Regions from separate parts of the Desulfonatronum sp. SC1 genome, predicted to be linked through region 3. Evidence: predicted binding sites of a transcription regulator. Region 3 holds the regulator's gene; each other region holds the start of a gene.
What was found. The regulator sigma-54, encoded in region 3, starts transcription at its own class of promoters, with help from an activator protein. The targets are predictions, from matches to a motif close to CTGGCACGGNNNNTGCTT.

Region 1: a site for sigma-54 is predicted at 2,341-2,358, ahead of C6366_RS10250 (Spy/CpxP family protein refolding chaperone). Genes of this name have one in related genera too.
Region 2: a site for sigma-54 is predicted at 4,654-4,671, ahead of C6366_RS13080 (YeiH family protein). Genes of this name have one in related genera too.
Region 4: a site for sigma-54 is predicted at 2,398-2,415, ahead of flgB (flagellar basal body rod protein FlgB). Genes of this name have one in related genera too.

What each region holds. Positions count from the first base shown of each region.
Region 1 covers NZ_PZKN01000016.1:61,903-67,832, forward strand. Annotated here, with positions in the region: gene C6366_RS10245 (UPF0182 family protein) at 1-2,228, shown strand, start outside; gene C6366_RS10250 (Spy/CpxP family protein refolding chaperone) at 2,587-3,108, shown strand; gene C6366_RS10255 (nitrogen regulation protein NR(II)) at 3,201-4,955, shown strand; gene C6366_RS10260 (DUF1538 family protein) at 5,394-5,777, shown strand; gene C6366_RS20255 (hypothetical protein) at 5,817-5,930, shown strand, end outside.
Region 2 covers NZ_PZKN01000024.1:24,273-30,202, forward strand. Annotated here, with positions in the region: gene C6366_RS13050 (HD domain-containing phosphohydrolase) at 1-655, opposite strand, end outside; tRNA gene C6366_RS13055 (tRNA-Pro) at 860-936, shown strand; gene C6366_RS13060 (DUF1538 domain-containing protein) at 1,098-1,793, shown strand; gene C6366_RS13065 (DUF1538 domain-containing protein) at 1,790-2,518, shown strand; gene C6366_RS13070 (P-II family nitrogen regulator) at 2,521-2,856, shown strand; gene C6366_RS13075 (sigma-54 dependent transcriptional regulator) at 2,915-4,345, opposite strand; gene C6366_RS13080 (YeiH family protein) at 4,790-5,930, shown strand, end outside.
Region 3 covers NZ_PZKN01000021.1:15,581-21,510, reverse strand. Annotated here, with positions in the region: gene C6366_RS11920 (PTS sugar transporter subunit IIC) at 1-98, opposite strand, end outside; gene C6366_RS11915 (PTS sugar transporter subunit IIB) at 130-609, opposite strand; gene C6366_RS11910 (PTS sugar transporter subunit IIA) at 622-1,038, opposite strand; gene rapZ (RNase adapter RapZ) at 1,070-1,969, opposite strand; gene C6366_RS11900 (PTS sugar transporter subunit IIA) at 2,082-2,531, opposite strand; gene raiA (ribosome-associated translation inhibitor RaiA) at 2,535-3,080, opposite strand; gene rpoN (RNA polymerase factor sigma-54) at 3,154-4,587, opposite strand; gene lptB (LPS export ABC transporter ATP-binding protein) at 4,651-5,376, opposite strand; gene C6366_RS11880 (LptA/OstA family protein) at 5,373-5,924, opposite strand.
Region 4 covers NZ_PZKN01000028.1:19,391-25,320, forward strand. Annotated here, with positions in the region: gene fliF (flagellar basal-body MS-ring/collar protein FliF) at 1-1,006, opposite strand, end outside; gene fliE (flagellar hook-basal body complex protein FliE) at 1,120-1,425, opposite strand; gene flgC (flagellar basal body rod protein FlgC) at 1,462-1,899, opposite strand; gene flgB (flagellar basal body rod protein FlgB) at 1,899-2,309, opposite strand; gene C6366_RS14185 (lipopolysaccharide assembly protein LapB) at 2,556-3,119, shown strand; gene C6366_RS14190 (IMP cyclohydrolase) at 3,471-4,082, shown strand; gene hflX (GTPase HflX) at 4,208-5,728, shown strand; gene C6366_RS14200 (GGDEF domain-containing protein) at 5,738-5,930, opposite strand, start outside.

The sequences.
Region 1 (5,930 bases), on a different contig from region 3:
ATCCGATCTTCAACAACGACTATTCCTTTTACATCTTCGCCTTGCCGGCCCTGGAGTTTTTCCGGTCATGGCTGGTGGGCCTGACCGTGCTCGTGGCGATCATCGTCGCGGCCTTCTATTACCTGAACAGCATCCTGCGCGGCGAGGCCTTCGCCTTCCGGGGTCCGATTCTCTCGCATTTGGCCGTCCTGGGCGCGTTCCTTTTCGTGCTTATCGCCGCGGGCCATTGGCTCTCCAGGTACGACCTGCTCTATTCGACCATGGGCGCGGTCTACGGCGTGGGCTATACGGACAATCTTTTCAACATGCCCTCCAGGGCGTTCATGGCCGTGGTGGCCTTGGTCGCCGCGGGGGCGCTCCTGGCCGCGGCCAAGACCGGGCGCAAGGAATTGGCCGTCTGGTCCGTGGGCGCGTGGTTCGGCCTGAATATCGTCCTGGGCAGCCTGGTTCCCGGGCTGATCCAGCGCTTGGTCGTGGAGCCCAGCGAGCTGGCGCGGGAAACTTCCTACCTGGCCAACAACATCAGCCACACCCGTCAGGCCTTTGGTCTGGAGGGTCTGCGGTCCATGAGCCATCCGGCCCTGGGCGAGGTGGACCATGCCACGGTGGAGGCCAACCAGGGCACCATCCAGAACATCCGGCTCTGGGATGAAGGTCCGCTGATGCAGAGCTACAACCAGATCCAGTTCTTCCGCCTGTACTACGACTTCCTGGCCGTGCATACCGATCGCTACATGGTAAACGATGAGCTGCGCCAGGTCATGCTGGCCACCCGCGAGCTTTCGGCGGAAAAACTGCCCACCGAGGCCCAGCGCTGGGTCAACCGGCACCTCCAGTTCACCCACGGCTATGGCGTGGCCATGAGCCCGGTGACCGAGGTCCAGTCCGGCGGCCGTCCGGACTTTTTCATCCGTGACCTCCCGCCCTCCGGGGAGATTCCCCTGGACCGCCCGGAACTCTACTACGGCCTGAAGAGCCTGGATTATGTGATCGTGAACAGCCGGATGCAGGAGTTCAATTTCCCTGGCCCGGATGGCCCGGTGTACACCCACTACGAGGGCGACGGCGGGGTCCAGCTCGGCTCCTTCTTCCGCCGCCTGATGTACGCCTGGCAGTTCAAGGACGTGAACATCCTGATTTCCGGAGAGGTCACGCCGGAAAGCCGGATCCAGTACCGGCGCACAGTTCAGGAGCGCTTCACCACCGTGACCCCGTTCCTGCTGCGCGACCGGGAAGCCTATTCCGTGGTGGCCGACGGCCGGTTGTTCTGGATCCAGGACGCCTACACCACCACCAGCCGCTATCCCTATTCCACTCCCTGGGAGCGGCGGTTCAACTACATCCGCAACAGCGTCAAGGCCGTGGTGGACGCCTATCACGGGACTCTCACCTATTATGTCTTTGACGAGAGCGATCCGTTGATCCGCACCTACCAGGCCATGTTCCCCGAGTTGTTCAAGCCCCAGGAGGAGATGCCGGAGTATCTCCGGGCCCATGTCCGCTATCCCCAGGATATGTTCACGGTTCAGACCCAGATGCTGCTTCAGTACCACATGGAAGATCCGGTGGTCTTCTACAACAAGGAAGATCAGTGGTCCGTGCCCATGCAGCATTCCTTCGGCCAGACGGAAATCCTGCGGCCCTACTACATCGTGGCCCGGCTGCCCGGCGAAGAGAAGGAAGAATTCCTGCTCATCCAGCCCTTCACGCCCATCAACCGGCACAATCTGGTGGGCTGGATGGCCGCGCGCAGCGACGGGGAGAATTACGGCGACATGATCCTGTTCCGCTTCCCCACCGGCCGCCACGTGGACGGTCCCAGCCAGGTGGAGGCGCGCATCGACAACGACGCCGTCATATCCGAGCAGTTCACCTTGTGGGGCCAGGTCGGCTCCGAGGTCTTCCGGGGCATTCTTCTGGTCATCCCCATCGGGGATTCCATCCTCTACGCCGAACCGGTCTTCCTGCGCCCGGAAACCATTGATTTTCCGGAGCTGCGGCGGATCATCCTGGCCGACTCCCGGCAGGTGGTCATGCACCAGACCCTGGACGCCTCCATCAGCGCCCTGGTGGGCGACCTTCCGCCCGTGGCTCCGGTGGTGGAGACCGCGGAAGAAGAGGATGCGCGGAGGCCGCTGCTTCAGCTTCCGGACTTCAACCAGGGCTTGCGCGACGCCGTGGACAAGCTCCAGGAAGTGGTAGACCAGTTGCGTCGGTTGATGCAGTAAGCGTTTCCAAATAGGCCTCTCCAAAGAGACTACCGGGAGGCCTTCCTGACGGACCTTTCCGGTAACGAACCCGAGACCGCGCCCGTTTTGCGTCGTCCACGCGACGACCAAACGGGCGCGGTCTTTTCTCTCCGTGACATTATCCGCGGTCGTCACGGCCAGCGCGAATTTCTCTGATGCTTGTGCAGTTTTTTGCATGCTTGTGCAATCATGTTTGTGCAGTTTTTTGCATATCCATGGTGAGGTTAGATGGTATCTACATCTTAGCTTTGATATTGTTGATTTTTATTTTTTGGCATGCCCTTTGTAGTATGATAAGCATTCATTCACCATAACCACCTGAAGCAGGAGGCAATTTATGCGACGTTTTCTTTCCACCAGTGCGATACTTCTTGTGTTTGCCCTGATCTCCGTACCCGTTCTGGCGCAACACCAGCACGGTCCCGGTCAACCCGGCAAGCCAGGGGCTGAGGTGCAACAGCGTCAGCACGGCGCCGGACATCCGGTGCTCGGCAACCTCTCCGAGGAGCAACAGGAAGCAATGGTCGCGCTGTTCGCGGAGCACCGCAAGCACATGATGCAGCACAACCTGCACCTGCGTGCCAAGCAGGCCGAACTGGACGTGCTCCTGGCCGCCCCGGAGTTCCAGCAGGCCCAGATTGACACCGTGACTGCCGAAATCATCACCCTGAAGGGCGAAGCCATGAAGCTCAGGAACGATCTGCGGCGCAAGGTTTTCGAGGAAACCGGGCACCTGATGCAGGGCGGCACGGGCGGCAGAGGTCACGGTATGTCGGACCGCGGCAAGATGTCCGGCAAGAAAGGCCGGATGGGAAACTGCCCGATGATGTCCGGGCACGGAGCGCGATCGGCTGAATAACATCTTAAAAAACAAAAATGCCGCCCGGAAGACGGGCGGCATTTTTGTTTATGTTCATAACACCACTCAATAACGCTTCACAATGCTTCGCCATGCACATCCTGCCGGCCATCCACCGCGAAACGCGCTACCTTATGCCCTTGTTGGCCATGGTTCTGCTCGGGTTGAGCCTGATCTTCGTCACCTGGCAGAACCTGCGGCATCAGCGACAGGCCGTTGAGCAGCACATGGTGCTGGCGGCCCGGGCCGTGGCCATGGGCATCGAGGGCAACATGGCTTGGCGGATGCGCGGGCCTTCGCGGACGGCCACGCCCAGGGTTTCGGGCAAGGAATTTCTTCAGGAACTACTGACCTCCCCGGACCTGGTTCTTGTCGGCGTCGTGGGGCCTTCCGGGCAGATGGTGCTCGCTTCCGAAGACCCGGAGAGCTTTCCGACGCTTCCTCCAGCCGCTTTGGAAACCCTGCGGGACGAACGGCAGTGGCACGGATTCGCCCGTCACCAGGGCCAGGATATCCTGCTCTACGTCCATCAACTCCGGCAGCCCGCCGCCCGGCACATGCATGAAACCTTTCTCTCCCCGGGCCATCACGCCCCGGGCCATGCCTCTTATCTCGTCCTCGGCCTGGACATGAGCGAGCATCTGGTCATGTACCATGACGCGCGGCGCGCGGCGCTCTGGCAGGGCGGCTACGTGCTGGCCACGGTGGTCCTGTTGTGGATCGGGGCGATGAAGCTGTTGCAGCGCCGGGAACAAAGCGCCAAAGTCAAGGAATTGGAGCAGTTTCAGGCCAAGCTGGTGGACAACCTGCCGGACGGCTTGCTGACCGTGGACACCGAAGGCGTGATCCGCGGGGCCAATCCTTCGGCCGTGGCCTTGCTGGGCGGAGACGGGCCGTTGCCCGGCCGTCGCTGGATTGATCTCGCTCTCAACCAACAGTCTGGCTGGGAGTCAAACCGGCCCGGTGAGCCGCGAGCGGAACCAGGGGCCGCGCCGAGCCCGAATGCGGGTCCCGCGTCAGGGCCGCCGGGGATGTTCTGGCGGAACTACTCCTTCGCGGATCGCCATCTGGAAATTCTGGCCGTGCCCTTGCGGGCGGATGAGCGGGAGTTGGGCGAACGTCTGGTGCTGGTCCGAGATCGGACCGAAATCAAAAAGCTGGAAGACAGCCTGCAGGAGTCCGAACGGCTGGCGGCCATCGGCAGGTTGGCCGCGGCCGTGGCCCATGAAATCCGCAATCCGCTCAGTGCCCTGCGCGGATTCGCTCAGTTTTTCGCCGGCAAGCTGGCTGGTCGCGAACCCGAGGAAACCTACGCCCGGACCATGGTCGCCGAGGCCGACCGCCTGAACCGGGTGATTACGGACCTGCTCTTCCTGGCCAAGCCCAAGCCGCCTCAAAAAAACGCGGTCCGACTGACCGAATTGCTGGAGAGCGTCGAAGATCTGCTGCGCACCGACCTTGATCGCCACGGAATCGAGGTTCGCCGCCATTTTGGCGAGGAGCGAACCGTCTGGGCCGACCCGGACCTACTCAAGCAGTGCCTGCTTAATCTGCTCATGAACGCAATCCAGGCCGTGGCGGAAAACAAGGGCGACACAACGGGCGTCATCGACGTTCACATGGAGCCGGGGAGCGAGGGGCTCTGGGTTGTGGTACGGGACAACGGCCCGGGCATGGACGCCCAACAACGCCAACGCGCCCTGGAGCCGTTCTACACCACGCGCAAGGACGGCTCCGGATTGGGGCTGGCCATTGTGCACAAAATCGTGCGCGACCACGGAGGGCGGCTGGAAATATCCTCATCGCCCGGCCAAGGTGCTCGAATCAGCCTGTTCTTTCCGGAATAATCCATTATAGGTTCAATCGACTGTTTTTTTTCATAACAACCTGTTCCCGCGACGCATCCGCGTCGCGGGAACGGGCCGGGGCTGACTGCGTCCAGTCGGTTGCCCTCGCCGCGGATGCCGCGTCGAGAACAACCGACTGGACCGGACTTCGGCCTGTCCTTCCGCAAGCGAGCTTGCTCCAGTACAGGCCGAAGCCGGTCAGCCCCGGCCCGTTATGGTTTGATCATCTCCGTCGACACCAATTATCTACTTCCATTCTCTACTTCCCGCGCAACTTCATCAAGCGACCGCTGTTGCTGAACAATTCCGGTTTGTTTTCAAAACCGTCCTGCCCTTGTTGCTCATTCTCTTTTTGCTGGAGCCGGCATTCGGCTATCTTGGGATGGACGGACTGCTGGATCTGCTGGTTGGGTCAATCATGGTCATGGCCGGATTGCTTTGTTCCTTCAGGGGGTCAATGTTGCCGTCACTCCTCTGGGGAGGGCCATCGGCTCCCAACTGCCCCAGAAAACGTCCACGGCCATCCTTGTCATGATCGCCTTTTTCCTGGCCTTGGTGATCAACGCCTCCGACCCGGCGGTGCATATCCTGGCCGGACATGTCGACACCATAACACCCGACGACTCCGTGTCTCCCTGGCTGTTGATCGCCTGTATCGCCTTGGGCATCGGCAGTTTCCTCTGTCTGGCCCTGTTCCGGGTGCTGCTTGGGATTCGAAACTCCATCATTTTCGCCGTAGGTTACGGACTGGTCCTGGTATTGGCGTTTTTCACCCCCGAGGCATTCGTGCCTCTGGACGCGGTTACCGGTCTGGACATCTAGCGACCCTTCCACATAGAATGGTTTCTCAAGGAGTTAAGCATGGACGCCGAGTTGTCTTTTGACATGATCGTGACCATCGTGAACAAAGGCGGAAGCGAAAAGATCGTCAACGCCTCCAAATCCGCTGGGGCCGAAGGCGGCACTGTCATGCCC
Region 2 (5,930 bases), on a different contig from region 3:
GTAGGTGTTGGCGAAACACCCGTTCCCCTAGAAGCTTGACCCACGTCCCGAGTTGCGGGTTGCTGCGCAACAGGCTTCCTCGCATGGCTTTGGACTGGAGCCCGCCTTTGTCTTGAAGAAAAAGCACAACTCCGTCCGGATTGAAATTTTTTTGGACCTGAGACAGGAATTCGTTGGTCAACGACTTCATGTCCAGCTTGGTGTTCATAGCTTGGCTGAGGTTCAGGACCCGGACGATGTTGGTCAGTTTCTTCCGGTCTTCGCGGTTGCTTCGGATTTGCAGGATGCGGTCGACCTTGAGCAGGAGATGGCTGATGTTGAACGGTTTGGGAAGATAGTCGGCCGCTCCGAGACGGATGCTCTCCACGGCCGTTTCGATGCTCCCGAAGCCGGTCATGATTAAAAAATCGGCCTCGGAATTTCCATCTTTGAGCTTTTTCAACAGTTCCAAGCCGCTCATGCCAGGCATTCGCAGATCACTGATGACGAGATCCAGCCCAGGCAAGTGGCTCAACATTCGCAGGGCGGATGGCCCGTCATGGGCGACATGGACGGTAAAGCCAGCTTCGGTCAGTGCTTCCTTGCAGATGTCGAGCAGACTTTGTTCGTCGTCGACAATCAAAATGCTCGCCTTGGGCTCGTCATGCGCTACCATATCCAATCCTTGATTATTTTTTGGCCGGCCCCGGTCGGCGGCGTTCGGACGAATAAAAACAGGCCATCAAAAACACTTTGCCTGATGCAAGAAGGCAAGGTCAAGATAAAAACACGATCACATGTTCCACGTTAGTGGTAGAACATAATCAGTAAAAAGATAAGACTTGCATTTCCTCGCGAAACATATATGATAAATCTTTTACGGGATGTGGCTCAGCTTGGTAGAGCGCAGCGTTCGGGACGCTGAGGCCGGAGGTTCGAATCCTCTCATCCCGACCAGAAAATTCAAGGGGTTGCGAGCGAGATGCTTGTAACCCTTTTTTTTATTCCACTACGTAATTGAGCAAGTTTGATTTGCATTTCCCCTCGTGGTAGATGCTTAGGCCCTAACATCACTTCTTTTTCTGTTTTTTCGTTCCCGCAGCCTGTAGGAGTCTATCGTGAAATCCGACTTCAAGGAAAATCTCAAAGAGGTCGTCCTGGCCGTGTTGCCCATATCCGTGGTGGTCATTCTGCTTCAGGTGTTTCTTGTCCATCTGCCCTGGGATTTGTTCGTGCGGTTCATCATCGGGGCGGCCATGGTCCTGGCCGGTTTGTTGCTGTTTCTTCAGGGGGTGAAGGTTGGGTTGTTGCCCATGGGCGAGGCCGTGGGCAGTGAGTTGCCCAAGCATGGCTCGTTGATTTTTATGCTCTTTTTCGCCTTTATCCTCGGATTCGTCGTGACCGTGGCCGAGCCGGACGTGCGGGTGCTCGCCCATCAGGTGGATATTGTTTCCGACGGGATGGTCACCAGCAACCTGCTGATTTTCACCGTGGCCATCGGGGTGGCGTTCTTCGTGGCTCTGGCCATGCTGCGCATCGTGCTGCGCGTACCCATTGCCTGGCTGTACGGCGTCAGCTACCTGTTGATTATCGTTCTTTCCTTCATCACTCCCGCGTCCTTTGTGCCCATTGCCTTTGACGCCGGGGGCGTGACCACCGGGCCGGTGACCGTGCCGTTCATCCTGGCTCTGGGTTTGGGGACCGTGGCGGTCATGGGCGGCCGGTCCTCCTTTACCGACGGTTTCGGTTTGGTTGGGCTCGCTTCCATCGGGCCGGTGATCGGCGTGATGATTTTGGGGATGATTTACGGATGAATACGATTCTGGCCTTTCTGGATTTCAGCCACGTCTCGCTGGAGGTTTTGCAGGCCCTGGCTCCTCTGGTGGCTTTTTTTCTGTTTTTCCAGCTCGCCTACCTCAAGCTGCCCCGGACGTTCGTGATGAACATGATCAAGGGAGTGGTGCTGTGCGTTATGGGATTGATTCTGTTCTTGCAAGGCGTCCAGGTGGGGTTCATGCCCGTGGGCACGGCCATGGGGGAGATTCTCGGAGCCATGGAGACGACCTGGCCGCTGATTTTTATCGGTTTTTTGCTGGGCTTGGTGGCCACCATCGCCGAGCCGGCGGTGCACATCTTGAGTTACGAGGTGGAAAAGGCCTCGGCGGGCAGCATTCGCGAGAAGACCATTCTCGCGACCCTGTCCCTCGGGGTGGCCTTGTTCGTGGCCCTGGGCATGGCCAAAATCATCTACGGCGTGCCCATCCATTACATTCTCGTGCCGGGATACCTCCTGGCCCTGGTGCTGATGCGTTTTTGCGACCCGACCTTCGTCGCCATCGCCTTTGACGCCGGAGGGGTCGCCACCGGTCCCATGACCGTGACCTTCGTGCTCGCCGTGGCTCTGGGCATCGCCACGGCGATGGAAGGCCGCGATCCCGTTCTGGACGGCTTCGGCCTGATTGCCCTGGTGGCCATGGCCCCGATTCTCTCGGTCATGGTCCTTGGACTGATCGTTACTTCCGTGAAGAAAAGGAGCTGAGCGTGGACCTGAATATTCCCTTTGATCTGATCGTCACCATCGTGAACAAGGGCGGCAGCGAGACCATCATCAAGGCCACAAAGTCCGCCGGGGCCGAGGGCGGGACGATAATTCCCGGCCGCGGCACCGGAATCCGGGAGCAAAAAAAGCTGTGGGGCATCCCCATAGAGCCGGAAAAGGACATTGTATTGACCATCGTGCCTCAGGAAAAGACCCAAATCGTCCTTGACGCCATCCTGGAGCAGGGCAGCCTGAACAAACCCGGCGCGGGCATCGCCTTCGTTGTGGACCTGAAAAAGGTCGTCGGCATCTGCCACATGTGTCAGCTGGATACCTGAGCCGGCTCATCGTCCTCGTCGCCGGGGGAATCTCCCCCAAACGGAGCCGCCGCGTCGGCTACTGCGGAGAGTGGACGGTGGTCCGGAAGTCCGGAGAGTGCAGCCCCATGCGGCGCATGATCTTCTGGACGGCCACCCGGCTCAGGCCAGCCATTTTGGCGGCCTTAGAGATATTGCCGTTGGTGGTGAAGAGAAGGTTCTGGACGTAGGAGCGGGTGAACTGTTCCAGCATCCGGTTGCGGGCCTCAATGTAGGGTTCCATGGTCATGTTGGCGTACTGGAGGACCAGGGACTGTACGGGACTTGCGCCGGGGTGCTCCACGGCATGGATGTGCATGGTTTCGATTTCGGTATCCTTGCAAAAAATCAGCATCCGGCGGACGAAGTTTTGCAGTTCCCGGATGTTGCCCGGCCAGTTGCGGCGCATTAATTCTTCCGTGGCCGCTGGGGAAAAGCGTTTGGCCGGGATTTCCAGTTCCGCGCAGAATTTTTTGCTGAAGTGGTCCACAAGAAGGGGGATGTCCTCGCGGATGTCCCGCAAGGTCGGCGTACGGACCGTGACCACGTTCAGCCGATAAAACAGATCCTCCCTGAAGGTCCGCTCGTTGATCTTCTTTTCCAGATCCTGGTTGGTACTGGCCAGGATGCGTACGTTGATCCTCTTGCTCTTGACCCCGCCCAAAGGTCGCAGCTCCTGCTCCTGGAGCACGCGCAGCAACTTGGTTTGAAGGGTGACGGGAATGTCTCCGATTTCATCCAGTAGCAGGGTCGAGCCGTCAGCTTCCTCGAAAAGCCCGACATAATCCGTATCCGCTCCGGTAAACGCCCCTTTCTTGTGCCCGAACAGTTCGCTCTCCAGAAGCTGTTCCGGGATGGCCGGGCAGTTCACCGCGAGAAAGGGGCGGGATTTGCGCTTGCTCAAGTCGTGGATGGCCCGGGCGACTAACTCCTTGCCTGTTCCGCTTTGGCCGCGGATAAGCACGGTATAGTTGGTGTGGGCCAAAGCCTGGATGGTGTCGTAGAGTCGGCGCATGGGCGCGGTCTGACCGATGAAGTTCGCAAACGAGTTTTGTTCCGAAATTTTGGCCCGTAGGTTCAGGTTTTCGCGGATCAGTTGACCTCGTTCCATACCTTTGCGCAGCACCCGCAGCAGATCTAGGATTTCAAAGGGCTTGGTCACGAAGTCGTAGGCCCCTTGCCGGATGGCTTCCACGGCTGTCTCGATGCTGCCGTAGGCGGTCATCATGATCACGGTGACGTTAGGGTCCGTCTCCCGGATCCGGGTGAGCAGATCCATTCCGTTCATTTCCGGCATCTGGATATCCAGCAGAATCAGCTCGAAGGTGCGTGTGTCGATCAGTTCCAGCGCTTTCAATGGATTGGATGCGGTGACCACGGAGACGCCTTCCAATTCAAAAGAGAGAACGCGGCTCAATCCCTGAAGCATGTCCACTTCGTCGTCAATGATCAGAAGGTGCTGCTGGGCCATATGGATGTTGATACCTGAGTAAGGGGTGAAAGCTTCTCGGCCTCTTGATGAGAAAGGGACATCCGTGTCGCGAACCCGAGATGTACGAGGAAAACGGCGAAAGCGCTGCCGGACGGCTGTTGAAGAAAAGGCCTCGCGGGATTGCATCGAAATTCTACTCGGCCTTGAACGCCTTGTAAATTTCCGCCTGTGAAACGCAAAGCGAGGCTTGCAATGACAACCGAGGATAGCATCAACCCAGGATGGCATCTTTGCGTTTGTATTGCTGAAACATATTGAAAAGATTCTGCTTTATTTTCGAGAAAAGTCAGGCTTGCTTTTTGCTTCCGTGAGAAGGCCGGGGTGGTCCCGGATAGGGTGGGTCCGGAGAGAAAGCCGCGTTTTGAGGCTCCCGCGTCCAGGGCCCTGAACATTCACGAACACCTTTTCTCAGGAGGAAGCGAGATGGCCGAAGCTTCGAAGCAAGATTCTGATATTGTTATTGATCGTGGAAAATGGGAATGGTCCGAACTGTGGAAGAAAGAGGACTGGTGGGCGATTTGGCTGGGATTCGTGATTTTGATCATCGGCTTGCTCATTTTCCTGCCCAGACCTCCGGCGGATATGCATGAGAAACTGGCCAAGGCCGAGGCGACCATGGCCGCCGAGGATGTTCGCGCGCCGTTCCATACCATCGAATGGCACGGGGCCAACGACGCCATGTCCGGGCTGCGAGCGCGTAACGAGCCCCATGGAAAAACCATCGCCAAGTGGCTGGAGATGCCGGGCCGGTGGACGAGCAGCCCCATGGAGTCCTTCTATCTGAGCGAGTCCGCTGCCGCGGAGCGGCGGGCCAAGGCCGAACCGGCCTATAAGGAAGCTCAGGAAGCGACCAAGGCCGCGCTGGAACGGGCCAAGCAAGTCCAGGATTTGGCCGCTGAGGAAGCGTTCCGCAATGAAGACCTTAACGAGCAGGCCGAGGCGGCCATCCGGGAGTGGCGTCAGGCCAGGGAGAAGGAGCGGGGCAGTCTGCGGACCAGGGCCTCGGTTCAGGCCTACAACAAGATCCCCTACATGATCGGGATCATGATTATTTTCATGGTTTTCTTCAGTGTCGGCGCTCGATTTATGGACATCGGCTCGGCCGATCTGATGAAGGGCTTTTGGTTCGTTTTCCTGCTGGCTGTTGTCGCGGAGATGATCGGTCAACAGAATACCATGCGTGAATATGGTTTCGGCGGCTTGATCTGGGCCATTCTCGGGGGCATGTTGATCAGCAACACCGTGGGCGTGCCGAATTTCCTGAAGCCGGCCCTGCAGACCGAGTACTACATCAAGACCGGCCTCGTGCTGCTGGGCGCGGAAATCCTGTTCAGCAAGATCATGCTTATCGGGCAGGCCGGCGTGGTCGTGGCTTGGGTCGTCACTCCCACTGTGCTCATCTTGACCTACATTTTCGGTCAGCGGGTCTTGAAAATGGAGTCCAAGACCCTGAATATCACGGTCTCCGCTGACATGTCCGTCTGCGGCGTGTCCGCGGCCATCGCCACGGCCGCGGCCTGCCGGGCCAAGAAGGAAGAGTTGACCATCGCCGTGGGCATGTCCA
Region 3 (5,930 bases):
GTCACGGCCGACCAAAGCATGCCGATCACCAGGGGTCGATCCAGAAAACCGAGATTCAGGCCGAATCGGGCCAGGGAAAACAGGGCAAAAAAAAACACGCCAAGCCCGCCCAGGCCAGCGCGTCCATGCTCATCCCCACCATGATGTCTTCACCTGCGTCGAATCGTTGGGAACACAGCGGAAATCCAAATGAATGCCCCGTTTGGCAAAGGCCTTCAGACAGCCGATGTCCTCGTTGCTCAGGGCCACGTGCGGACAGAGCTGTTGCTTGCCCGGTGAATAATGCAGATTGCCGATGTTCACCGTGGTCAACGCAAATCCAGCCTGCACCGCCCGCTGCACGTCGCCGCACGTGGCGAATAGCAGCAGCGTGTAGTCCCGCGGATGGATAATCCGACCGTGCTCATCCAGATGCGTGGAAATACGATCAACCCCGACAAAGGAGAGCTCCACGCCGCTGGGCACGGCCAAGCGGATGATCTCCTGACGCATATCGTCGTCGGCCAGTTCGTCGTTGACCACGAGAATATTCCTGGCGCCCAGATACGGCATCCAGGCTTCGATGACCTGCCCGTGGACCAGACGATTGTCGATGCGCACCCAGTTCATGACCGCTCCGGCCTACTCCTTGGCCACCTTGCTGCGCAACAGGTCCCCCGCGACGACGATCCCCTGGGATCCGGCCGCCTTGGCCTCTTTGGCCAGTTCGGCCAAGGACAACTTGCGCGAACCGAGGACGCGCAGCAACATTGGCAGATTCACTCCGGTGATCACTTCCAACTGATGCTCATTTTTGTTCAGCAGCGACAGACTCAAATTCGTCGGCGTCCCGCCGAACATATCCGTCAGAATGACCACTCCCGGGCCGTGATCCGCGCTTTTGACGCTTTTTCTGATCTCCGAAAGGGACTTCTCCACTTCCTTGGTTACGTCCACGCTCACGAAATAGCAATCCTGCTGGGGCCCGAGAATCAGCTCCGCGGCCTTGAGCAGGTAAGCTCCGTACTCCGTATGCGTGACCAACACGACTCCAATCACCGCATGCTCCCGAAAAAACTGAAATCCGGGTTCATCCCAGATTCAGGTGACGATGTTCAATGGTAACGGAAAAACCGGCGGTCGTCAGCGAGGTCAATACGGCCTGGGACACGGCCACCGAACGATGCCGCCCTCCGGTACATCCCAGGGCCATGGTCAACCGATATCGGCCTTCCACCGCGTACAACGGCAGCAGGTACCGCAAAAAATCCTCGAATCGCCCGATGAAGTCCCTTCCCGGATCGTCGTTCAGCACGTAACGGACAATGGACTCGTCCAGGCCGGACAAGGGACGCAGTTCCGGAACGAAGTAGGGATTGGGCAGAAACCGTAGATCAAAGACCAGATCCGCCTCCAGAGGAACGCCATACTTGAAGCCGAAGGAAATCAAATGAATGCGCATTCCTTCGCCAAGATTCTGATCCAGAGGCCATTTCTCCTGAAACACCCGCCGCAGTTCATGGATGGAAAAGTCCGACGTGTCCACCACCAAGTCGGCATGCTTGCGCAGCCCCTCCAGCATGATTCGTTCCCGGCAGATAGCTTGGTCCAAACCCATGCCCTGGGCTTCCAGAGGATGAGGGCGGCGGGTGGTGGCGTAGCGCCGGATCAGCACGGCGTCTCGAGCTTCCAGAAAGACCAGCTTCGGGCTCATCCCGGCCTGATCCATCCGCTCCACGAACTGCTCCCATTGCAGGGCGAAGTCCGGTTGCCGCACATCCAGCCCCAAGGCCACCCCGGCGTACTGATCCAGCTTCATCTCATCGGACAGAGTCAGCAACTGTCCGGCCAGTCCGGCCGGCAGGCCGTCCACGCAATAATACCCCAAATCTTCGAAGACGTTCAAAACCGTGCTTTTTCCGGCCCCGGACTGTCCGGCGATCATGACCAGAGAGAGTTCGCTCGGTTTTCGCGGATGATCCACGCTCATTGCTCTTTGCCTCTTTTCGCGTCCTTGGGCACGCGGTACCCGTGTCCAAGGACGCGGACACCGTAGGGGCACGGCGCGCCGTGCCCCTACGGTGTGGACGGTTCAAACACCATCACGCCGAATTGAGGGCGTCCCAGAAAAGCTCCTTGTCCTGGGCCGTAAGAAAGGCGTGCCGAAAGGCCTCGTCCTTGAGCAGCCGGGTAATGGACGCCAGGATGCGCAGGTGCATCCCGGCGACTTGTTCCGGGGCCAGAACCATGAAAAAAATATGGCACGGCTTGTGGTCCAGGGCGTCGAAATCCACGCCCTCGGAACTGCGCCCGACCACCAACACGATCCGCTCCAGCCCCTCCAGCTTGCCGTGGGGAATGGCCAATCCCTCGCCGATGCCCGTGCTCCCGAGGCTTTCCCGGTCCTTCAGCACCCTAAAAGCCGCCTCGGCGTCCAGGCTCGGCTCCTTTTGGGCCAGGACGGCGACCAATTCCGCCAGCACTTCCGTCTTGTTCTTGGCTTGCAACTCGGGGAGCAGCAAGTCCTTGCTCAAGAAATCCCTGAGGACCATCGATTAGATTCCCGGGTCGATCAGACCGAAGTCGCCGCTTTTACGACGGTAGATGACGTTGACGCGCTCGATGTCCGCGTTAAAGAAAACCAGAAACTCGTTGCCCAGGGCTTCCAGCTGCATGGCCGCTTCATCCACGGACATAGGCTTGGGCTCGAAGTTGTCGGTTTCCGTGATGGTCTGTGCCCTCTTGCCGGTCTCATCCTGAGTGAAGGTGATCACGTCCACCCGGGCGGGCTGGTTCTTCTGGCCGCGACGATGGTCCTTGTTCTTCTCCTTGATCTTGCGCACCTGAGCCTCGAGCTTGTCCAGGACCAGGTCGATGGTGGAGTACATGTCCTCGCTTTCGGTGGTGGCGGAGAAATGCATGTCCTTGCCCGTGAGGACCACCTCGGCCATATGGCGATACTTTTCCACGGAAAGGTTGACGGCCAGCTCGCCCTGATCTTCAGGACGCAGGTAGCGGTTGATCTTATTGAAGCGCTCGCGGGCGTAGCCCTTGAGGTGATTGGACGGCTCGAAATTCTTGAATGTAAAAGTTATTTCCATGCGACACCTCCGAAATAAAACAGGTTCTGGGTTGGTTTGAGGTTGTTCGCTCCGTTGGGAGCGTCTGCGAAGGTTAAAAAATGGCCTTGCGCTTGGAAGACGACTCGATGTTCAGCGCCATGCGATACTTGGCTACGGTCCGGCGAGCGATGTTGACGCCCAGGGACTTCTTCAAAAGTTGCGAGATCAGTTCGTCGCTGAGTGGACGCTTGGGGTCCTCTTCAGAAATCAGCTTCTTGATCTCCGCCTTGACGCTTTCCGATCCGGCTTCCGAGCCGTCGTCCATACCCAAGGCGCTGTTGAAGAAAAATTTCAGTTCATACGTTCCGTGGGGCGTGCTCATGTATTTGCTTGTCGTTATCCGGCTGACCGTGGACTCGTGCATGTTGATATCCAGGGCCACGTCCTTGAGAATCATCGGCTTCAGATGCGTCACCCCGTGACGGAAAAATTCGATCTGGAACCGAACAATGCTTTCGGCGACCTTATGCAGGGTCCGCTGGCGCTGGTACAGGCTTTTCATCAACCAGTGGGCGGATCGGACCTTTTCCTGAATATAGTCCTTGACCCCCTTGTCGTGAACAGACAGCTCCTTGGCGTAGGCCTCGTTGATCATCAAGCCCGGTATCTCGTCCTCGTTCAGAACCACGATGAAATCGCCGCCGTGCTGGAGGATGTAAACGTCCGGGCTGGTGAACTGAGGGTCCTCGGAGCCGAAGCTTTTGCCGGGCATGGGGTCCAGGCGCTGAATGCAGTCCAGGTAATGCTTGATTTCCTCCATGGAAAGCTTGAACTTTTTGGCTAACGGCTTGTAGCGCCGCTTTTCCAGCTCCTCAAGATGGTCCTTGACCAGGGAGACCAGAATCGGGTCGTCCAGCCCCAGTTCGTCCATCTGGACCAGCAGGCACTCCCGCAGATTTCTTGCGCAGACCCCCACGGGGTCCAGGCGCTGCATGATCCGCAGGATCCGCTCCGCCTCCTCCGCCTCGCACCCAGCCATGGCGGCGATGTCCTCAATGGACTCGCAAAGATACCCCACGGCATCCAGGTTGCCAAGGATCACCTCGCTGACGGCCAGTTCCCGTTCCGACAGGGCGGAAAGCCGCAACTGCCAGGAAAGATGGCCAATCAGCGTGGACTTGCCGGCCAGCCGGGCCTCGAAACTCATTCCCTCTTCCGGGATTTCCCAGTCCCGGCCCTGGATCTGTCGACTGATGCTGGAAAATTCTCCCAGGTAGTCCTGCCACTCAGAATCGTGAAGTTGCCGGGGCTCCTCGACGTTGACGGACTGGAACCGGCTCTCCGCGGGATCCTTTTTCGGGGCTTCCACCGTCTCGTCAATGCTTTCCGGCACGATTTCCAACACAGGGTTTTCCAACAATTCTTGCTGGATGCTTTCCACCAACTCCAGCCTGGAAAGCTGAAGCAGCTTAATGGCTTGTTGCAGTTGGGGGGTCATCACCAACTGCTGCGTCAACTTCAGTTGCTGGCGCAGTTCAAGAGCCATGTCGCGTTCTCGCCTCCATGACCGGGCTGAACAGTTGGAACGCCATTCCCGATTGTTGATCAATCATAAGCAAAAGTCCTCACCGAGATAGACCTTCCGAGCGATGGGGTCGGCCACGATGGCCTCCGGCGACCCTTCAAAAATGGCCCGTCCTTCGAAGACGATGGACGCCCTGTCGCAAATCTTCAGCGTTTCATGGACGTTGTGATCCGAAATCAACACCCCGATCCCCCGCTCCTTGAGGGACATGACGATCTCCTGGATGTCGTCCACGGCCAAGGGGTCGATGCCCGCGAAGGGTTCGTCCAGCAACATAAATTTTGGATTGCGGATCAGGGCTCGGGCGATTTCCAGGCGGCGGCGCTCCCCGCCGGAGAGAAACATGGCCTTCTGGTCGGCCAGCTTGGCGATGCCCAGTTCCTCCAACAGGGCCTCGGCCTTTTTGCGCTGCATGGCCGGGGTGAAGTCCGTGTACTCCAGAATGATTTGCAGATTCTGCATCACGGTCAGCTTTTTGAAGACTGAACTTTCCTGGGGCAGGTAGCTCAACCCCAACCGGGCTCGTTCATGCAGCGGCCAGGTGGTGATCCGCCTTCCGTCCAGGTCCACCACCCCGTTGGTGGGCTTTATCACCCCGACCAGCATGTAGAACGTGGTGGTCTTCCCGGCTCCGTTGGGGCCTAAAAGGCCGACGATCTCTCCCTGCTCGACCCGGATGGAAATATCCCGGACCACCTCTTTCTGGCCGAAGCTTTTGCGCAGATTCTTGCCGGAGAGAAGGGCCTTCACCGCGCCCCCTGTTCCCGAGGCAAAAGAAACATTCCTTCCACTCGCCGATCGGTGCGTCCCTGCACATCCACCTCTCTTTCTTCAACATTGAGCGTGATCACGTTGCCTTCCAATCGGGTCCCGCCTTCTTCCACCCGTGCGTTGCCCTCCAGGCGCAAGACGCCCTGGTCCACCCAGTAGGTGGCCATATCGCCGTGACCGACGCGATCCTCGTGCTTCAAGAAGACCTGGCCCAGGGCGATCATTTTTTCTATGTCCACTTGAGCCTCCATGTCCTGCTCCGGCGACAAGCCCTCGGGGCGAGCCTCCCGAGGCAGGGTTCGCAGGAGAACCACCAGCCGTTCCGAACGCAGCTGAAAATTCGGCCTGTCCACCCGAACATCTCCGATGAACTCGATCTGGTGGTCGCGATGGGAGTAACGTAGCCGCTCCGCTGTTATCCGCGTAGGAATGGCCTCGTCATCCTCTGCGGCGCAGCTCCAGCCGGGTACGAGGAACAGCGCTAGCAAGACCGAAAAAGCGAGCCAAAAGAGCCGCTGCAGTGACAACCGCGC
Region 4 (5,930 bases), on a different contig from region 3:
TCGTGGACTGGGAACGGGCGCTTTCCTGGTAGGTGCCCTGCCCGGCGAAGCCGTCCCCCTGGAACTGCGGCTCGGGAACTCCGGCTTCCAGGTTGGATTGTCCAGTGCTGGTTTCGTCGCTTTTTTGTTCGCTGCGGACCACGGCGCTGTCAGGGTCGAACATCTCCCTGACGATGGTCCGCCGACTGAAATCCAATTCCGTGTTCACCTTGGCGATGACCTGGCCATGGCCGAATAGCGGGATCAACATTTGGCTGATGCGCCGCTCCAGACTTTGCTCCAGTTGCAGCTTGTACTCCAATTGCGTGCTCGTCATCCCTTCCATGGTGTCCGAGGGCTTGGGCTGATACAGTATTTGCCCGCTTGTATCGGATACCGTGATGTAATCCGGAGTCAACCCTTCCACCGAGGATGTGACCAAATTGACAATGCTCTGGACCTGGCGGCCATCCAGCCTGGCGCCTTGCCTCATGGCCAGAATCACGGCCGCGGACGGCGGGCTCTGCTCCTCGATGAACAAACTCCGGTGTGGGATGACCAAGTGAATCCGGGCGCTTTCCACCTCCGGAAATTCAGAAATAGTCCTGGACAGTTCGCCCTGCAGGGCCCGCTGGTAGTTGATGCGCTGGATGAAGTCGGTCTGACCGAGCTTGACGTCGTCGAACAGCTCAAAACCCAACCCCGGTCCGCGTAGCGCGCCTTCCCCGGCGACACGCAGCCGCAGTTCATGAACCCGATCCACCGGGACCAGAATGGTCTGGCCGTTATCCGCCAGCCTGTACGGCTCCTTGCCGGCCTGCAAAATGTTGCTTACCCGGCTGGCGTCCTCCGGAGTCAGGCGGTCGTACAGCACGGCGTAATCCGGTCGCCCGATCCAGTACATGAGCAGGAAGAAAATCAAAACCATGGTCGCCGCCAATCCGCCGACCATAATACGTTGAGAAACGCTGGAATCGTTCCAGATCTGAAGGACCTTGGCTTTCAAATTATCCAGAAAAGGAGGCATGGCTGGCTCCGGTTTTTTTCGGGTTCAGGGGTTAAGGGGTTCAGGGGTTCAGGGTTCAGAAGTTCAGTGGTTTAAAGGTTCAGTGCCTTATACAACCATGAACCATTGAACCTCTAGAATGGCATCCGCAACACTTCTTTATAAGCTTCCATGATCTTGTTGCGCACGGCGGAGGTCATGCTCATGGACAAGCTGGCTTTCTGCATGGAAATCATCAACTCGTGCACGTTCTGATTCTCTCCGGAGGCAAAGGACTGGATCAGTCCGATGGACTCCTGACGCAGGCTGTTTACCTCGACCAGCGAGCCCTTCAATGTGTCGGTGAAAGACCGAATCTCTTCATGTGGCTTGATGGTCTCGGGCCGCGCCATTTGCGCGGCTTGATTGTAAGCCTTCATGGCGATGGGGGAAATTGACATGGCGCTCTCCGTGGATACGTATTAGCGAAATGAAGGTTATCGGCCCAGTTCCAGGGCCTTGTTGAACATGGCCTTGGCCGATGAGATCGTGGCCGCATTGGCTTCGTAGGTCCGCAAGGCGGTCATCATATTGGCCATCTCCTCGACCACGTTGATATCCGGTAAGCTGACGTAGCCCTGCCCGTCCGCGTCCGGGTGCCCGGGATCGTAGACCCGTCTCAGGGGTCGCTGGTCCGTGACCACGCCGGAAACCTTCACGCCTTTGACTTCCCGCTCCAGTTCGGAACGCATGGCCTTGGTAAAGGGGGAGTCCAGGGGCGTGGCCTGAAAGACGACGCTTTTGCGACGATACGGTCCGCCTTCCGGGGTCCGTGTCGTATTCACGTTGGCCAGATTCATGGAAATGATATTCAGGTGCGTCCGTTCGGCGCTCAGGCCCGACGCTCCGATCTCCAAGGCGGTCATGAAGTCCATTATCTGCCTCCCTCGGTAATGACGGTTTTCAGTCCCTCGAAATTCTTCTGCAGCGTGGTGATAAGGGTGTTGTAGAGCAACGTGTTTTTGGCCATGGTGGTCATTTCCTTGTCCAGGTCCACGGCGTCCTCGCCCTGCACCACCCGTGGTTTGAGGTCCTTGATGAAGTCCGCGGAAAACTTTCGGGCGTCGAACTCCGCCGGTAAATGGTCGGGGCTGGTCCGGGTCATCTTGCCCCGGGCGTCCAATCCCAAAGCCCGTTGAAGATCATCCTCGAACTCCAGGCTCCGGGCCTTGTATCCGGGGGTCTTGATGTTCGCCAGGTTCCCCGCGACGACATTTTGACGTTCCAGACGCATGTCCAGAACCTTTCCCTGAAGATGAATATGAGACCCAAACAGACTTTTCATGATTCGATTCCTCCTGTCATCTCAGGCTGTTCGCGCAATGCACAGCCTGAAAGCAAACGCCATGGACACGATTGGTTGTCATTGGGATTAGCAACTCCCGTTCCAACAGTGCACAATCCAAATCATGCCGGAGCGGCAAGGATTGCAGCAAATGGTTGGCATGAAGGATGCAACGCCTTTGAAACAAGGACGGACGTCGGAAGTTGACGTCGACACGGATCAAAACAACTCAGAGGAGAGACCATCATGACCAGCCATCTCGACTACGAAATCAACAAGGAACTCGGGGAATGCTATCTGTTCATGGGCGAACTGGACAAGGCCGAACAATATTATGAGAAGGCCGCCAACTCCAACGGAACTCATCCGGATCCTTACTTGGGTCTGGCCACTGTAGCGGTGCAGCGCGGGGACCTGGACAATGCTCTCAGCCTGTACCGTCGGGCCTCGGAAATTGAAGCCAGCGACAAGTCCCTGGCCGGCATGGCCCTGGTGGAAATGGAAACCGGCGCAACGGACAGCGCCTTTGCGCACTTCTCTCAGGCCCTGGAACACAACCCGGAAAACCTGGTGGCCCTCTACGGCCTCGTTCAGGCCGGCCATGGACTGGATCGCCTGGACGCGATCATCGCTCCCCTGGAAAACTTTCTGGAACTCAACCCGGACAAGGCCGAAATCCGGTTCACCCTGGCCGGCATCCTGGTCAAGCTGGGCCAGGTGGGCCACGCCCGAGAACAATTGGAACGAGCCCTGGAAAGCGACCCCACATATGATCCGGCCAAGGAACTCCTGATGGAACTGGCCCAGTAGACTGCCCCGCATCCCGTGGTTTCTCCTCCGTCTTGACCGCGGTCGTCCGGGCCGGGAACGGTTCCCGGTCCGGACGACTCGGCCAGAGGTATGGAAGACGTCACTGCTCCAAAAGGTCGGGCATAACCTGAAAGCTCCAGAGTCTAGGTTCCCGCCCGCGCGGGAATGACTTGAAGCGGCATGCTGTTTCAAGCTCGTCATGCCCGCGAAGGCGGGCATCCAGGTCATGCTTGCCACATTTTTTGAGCAAGTACAGGAAGACCGGCTTGAAGACGTCCACATGCAGGAACCAAGAGAGCCGTCTTGCCAAGATTTCGGGCTTGTGGCATGTCCGAAAGCAGGGAGGACGGTATGCAATTATTGCCCATCAGACAGGCTCTGCTCAGCGTCACGGACAAAACCGGCTTGGTGGAGTTCGCGACGTTTTTGCAGCGGGGCGGGGTCCAGCTCATTTCCACAGGAGGCACGCGCAAGACGCTTCTTGACGCCGGACTTCCGGTTCGTGCCGTCAGCGAGGTCACCGGGTTCCCGGAAATCCTCGACGGGCGCGTGAAAACGCTGCACCCGCACATTCACGGACCGTTGCTGGCTGACAAGGACAATCCCGAACACCTCCGAACCCTGACCCAGCGCAGCCTGTTGCCTCTGGACTTGATCTGCGTCAATCTGTACGATTTTGGACAGGCCTTGGAACAGAATCTGAACCTGAGGGACTGCGTCGAGCAGATCGACATCGGCGGCCCGACCATGCTCCGCGCGGCGGCGAAAAATTTCCACAGCGTTCTGGTGGTTCCCAGTCCGGACGACTATCCCAGGGTCATGGCCGAACTGGGTTCCCAGCACTATCACGTTAGCCTGGCTCTGCGCCGCGAAATCTCAGCCAAGGCCTTCCGTCTGACCTCCGCCTATGACGCGATGATCGCGGGCTATCTGGAAAAAGACTTCGGAGAGGTCGCGACATAGCCGCCCAGGTTCACGGCAACACCTCCGGGCTCAAGCCGAGCCAGGTCAAGGCCCTGTCCCGCCTGTACCAAAGGCGCTACCCCGCGCTGGGCGGCTACACCCTGGAACAGGCGCGGGAACTGGCTATGCTCAGCACGGACCTGGGCCGCCAAGTCGGACTGCTCATCGACCGTCAGGGTCGTCCGAAAATTATCATCGTGGGCGACGCCCACGGCATCCTCATCCCCGAACTCCCTCCCGGCCGCCACGGCCCGGGCCGACTGCGCGGTCTGCGCCTGCTGCACACCCACCTGAATCAAGACCCCCTGAACGAGGAAGATCTGATGGACCTGATCTTTCTCCGCCTGGACTCCATCGCCGCTCTGGGCTTGGACCCCACGGGCCTGCCCAGCGTGCTGTCCTGGGCCCACCTTCTGCCCGGCGAGTCGGACCAAGGGCCGTACCGCGTTTCAAAGCTCGTCGCCTGGGACCAAGTCCACGTCAATTTTTTGGAACAAACCGAAGCCATCGAAGAGGAACTGAGCAGAACCATCGCCGCTCAAAATGCCGCGCCGAACGCCGGACGAATTGGGGACCGGGCTCTGTTGGTCAGCGTGGATACGCTTCCCCGGGCCGAGCAGGAACGCAACCTCCAGGAACTGACGGAACTGGCCCGAACGGCCGGGATCACCGTGGTCGGCCTGGTGATCCAGCGAGTAACGCGCCATAATCCCAAGCACATTCTGGGCAAGGGCAAACTGGCCGAACTGGAGGTCCAGGCGCTGCGGACCAATGCCGGACTGCTGTTGTTCGACCAGGATTTAAGCCCCACCCAGATCCGCAACCTGAGCCAGCTCAGCGAACGCAAGGTTCTGGACCGGACCCAGTTGATCCTGGACATCTTCGCCCAGCACGCCAAAACCAGGGCCGGGAAGCTGCAAGTGGAGATGGCCCAGCTCCGCTACGCCATGCCCCGGCTGGTTCGCCAGGACAGGGCCATGAGCCGCTTGGCCGGGGGGATCGGAGGACGAGGACCGGGGGAAACGAAGCTGGAGCTGGATCGGCGCAAAATTCGGCAGCGGATCGCCAAAATCAAGCAGGAATTGGACACACTGCGCCGTCAAAGAGAGGCCACGCGGGTCAGGCGGCAAAAGGTGGGTCTGCCCGTTGTGGCCATGGTCGGCTACACCAACACGGGCAAGTCCAGCCTGCTGAACGTGCTGACGTCCAGCGAGGTGCTGGCTGAAAACAAGCTCTTCGCCACGCTGGATCCAACAAGTCGCCGGGTCCGTTTCCCGGAACACCGGGAAGTGATCCTCACGGACACCGTGGGCTTCATCCGCCGCCTGCCTCCGGAACTCAAGGAAGCCTTCCGGGCCACGTTGGAGGAACTGGACGAAGCGGACCTGTTTCTGCACGTGGCCGACGCGGCCCACCTGGAATTGGAACGCCAGGTCAGAGACGTACGTGCCATTTTGACGGACATGGGGCTGCACGAAATTCCGACCCTGCTGGTGCTGAACAAACTCGACCTTCTCGCCGCTGAGGATCGGCTTGAACTCGGTCGACTTCTTCCGGAAGGCGTCGGGATCTCCGTCGCGTCCGGCGAGGGGCTGGAGCACTTGGTCCAACGGATCATGGCCGCCCTGCCGGCGTCGGTCGCGTAGCTGAGTGAATTATGCCGATCTCGCCGGCGGACACAACTCGACCCTGTTTCTGCCGTTGTTCTTGGCCTGATACAGGGCCTTGTCCGCGGCGTCGATCAGGGTAGAAATGCCCGGCCCCAGACCGCATCCGACATGCAGTTCCGAGACCCCGGCACTGACGGTGATCTTGATCCCGGCCGAAAGAACTTTGCCGTCGACGTCG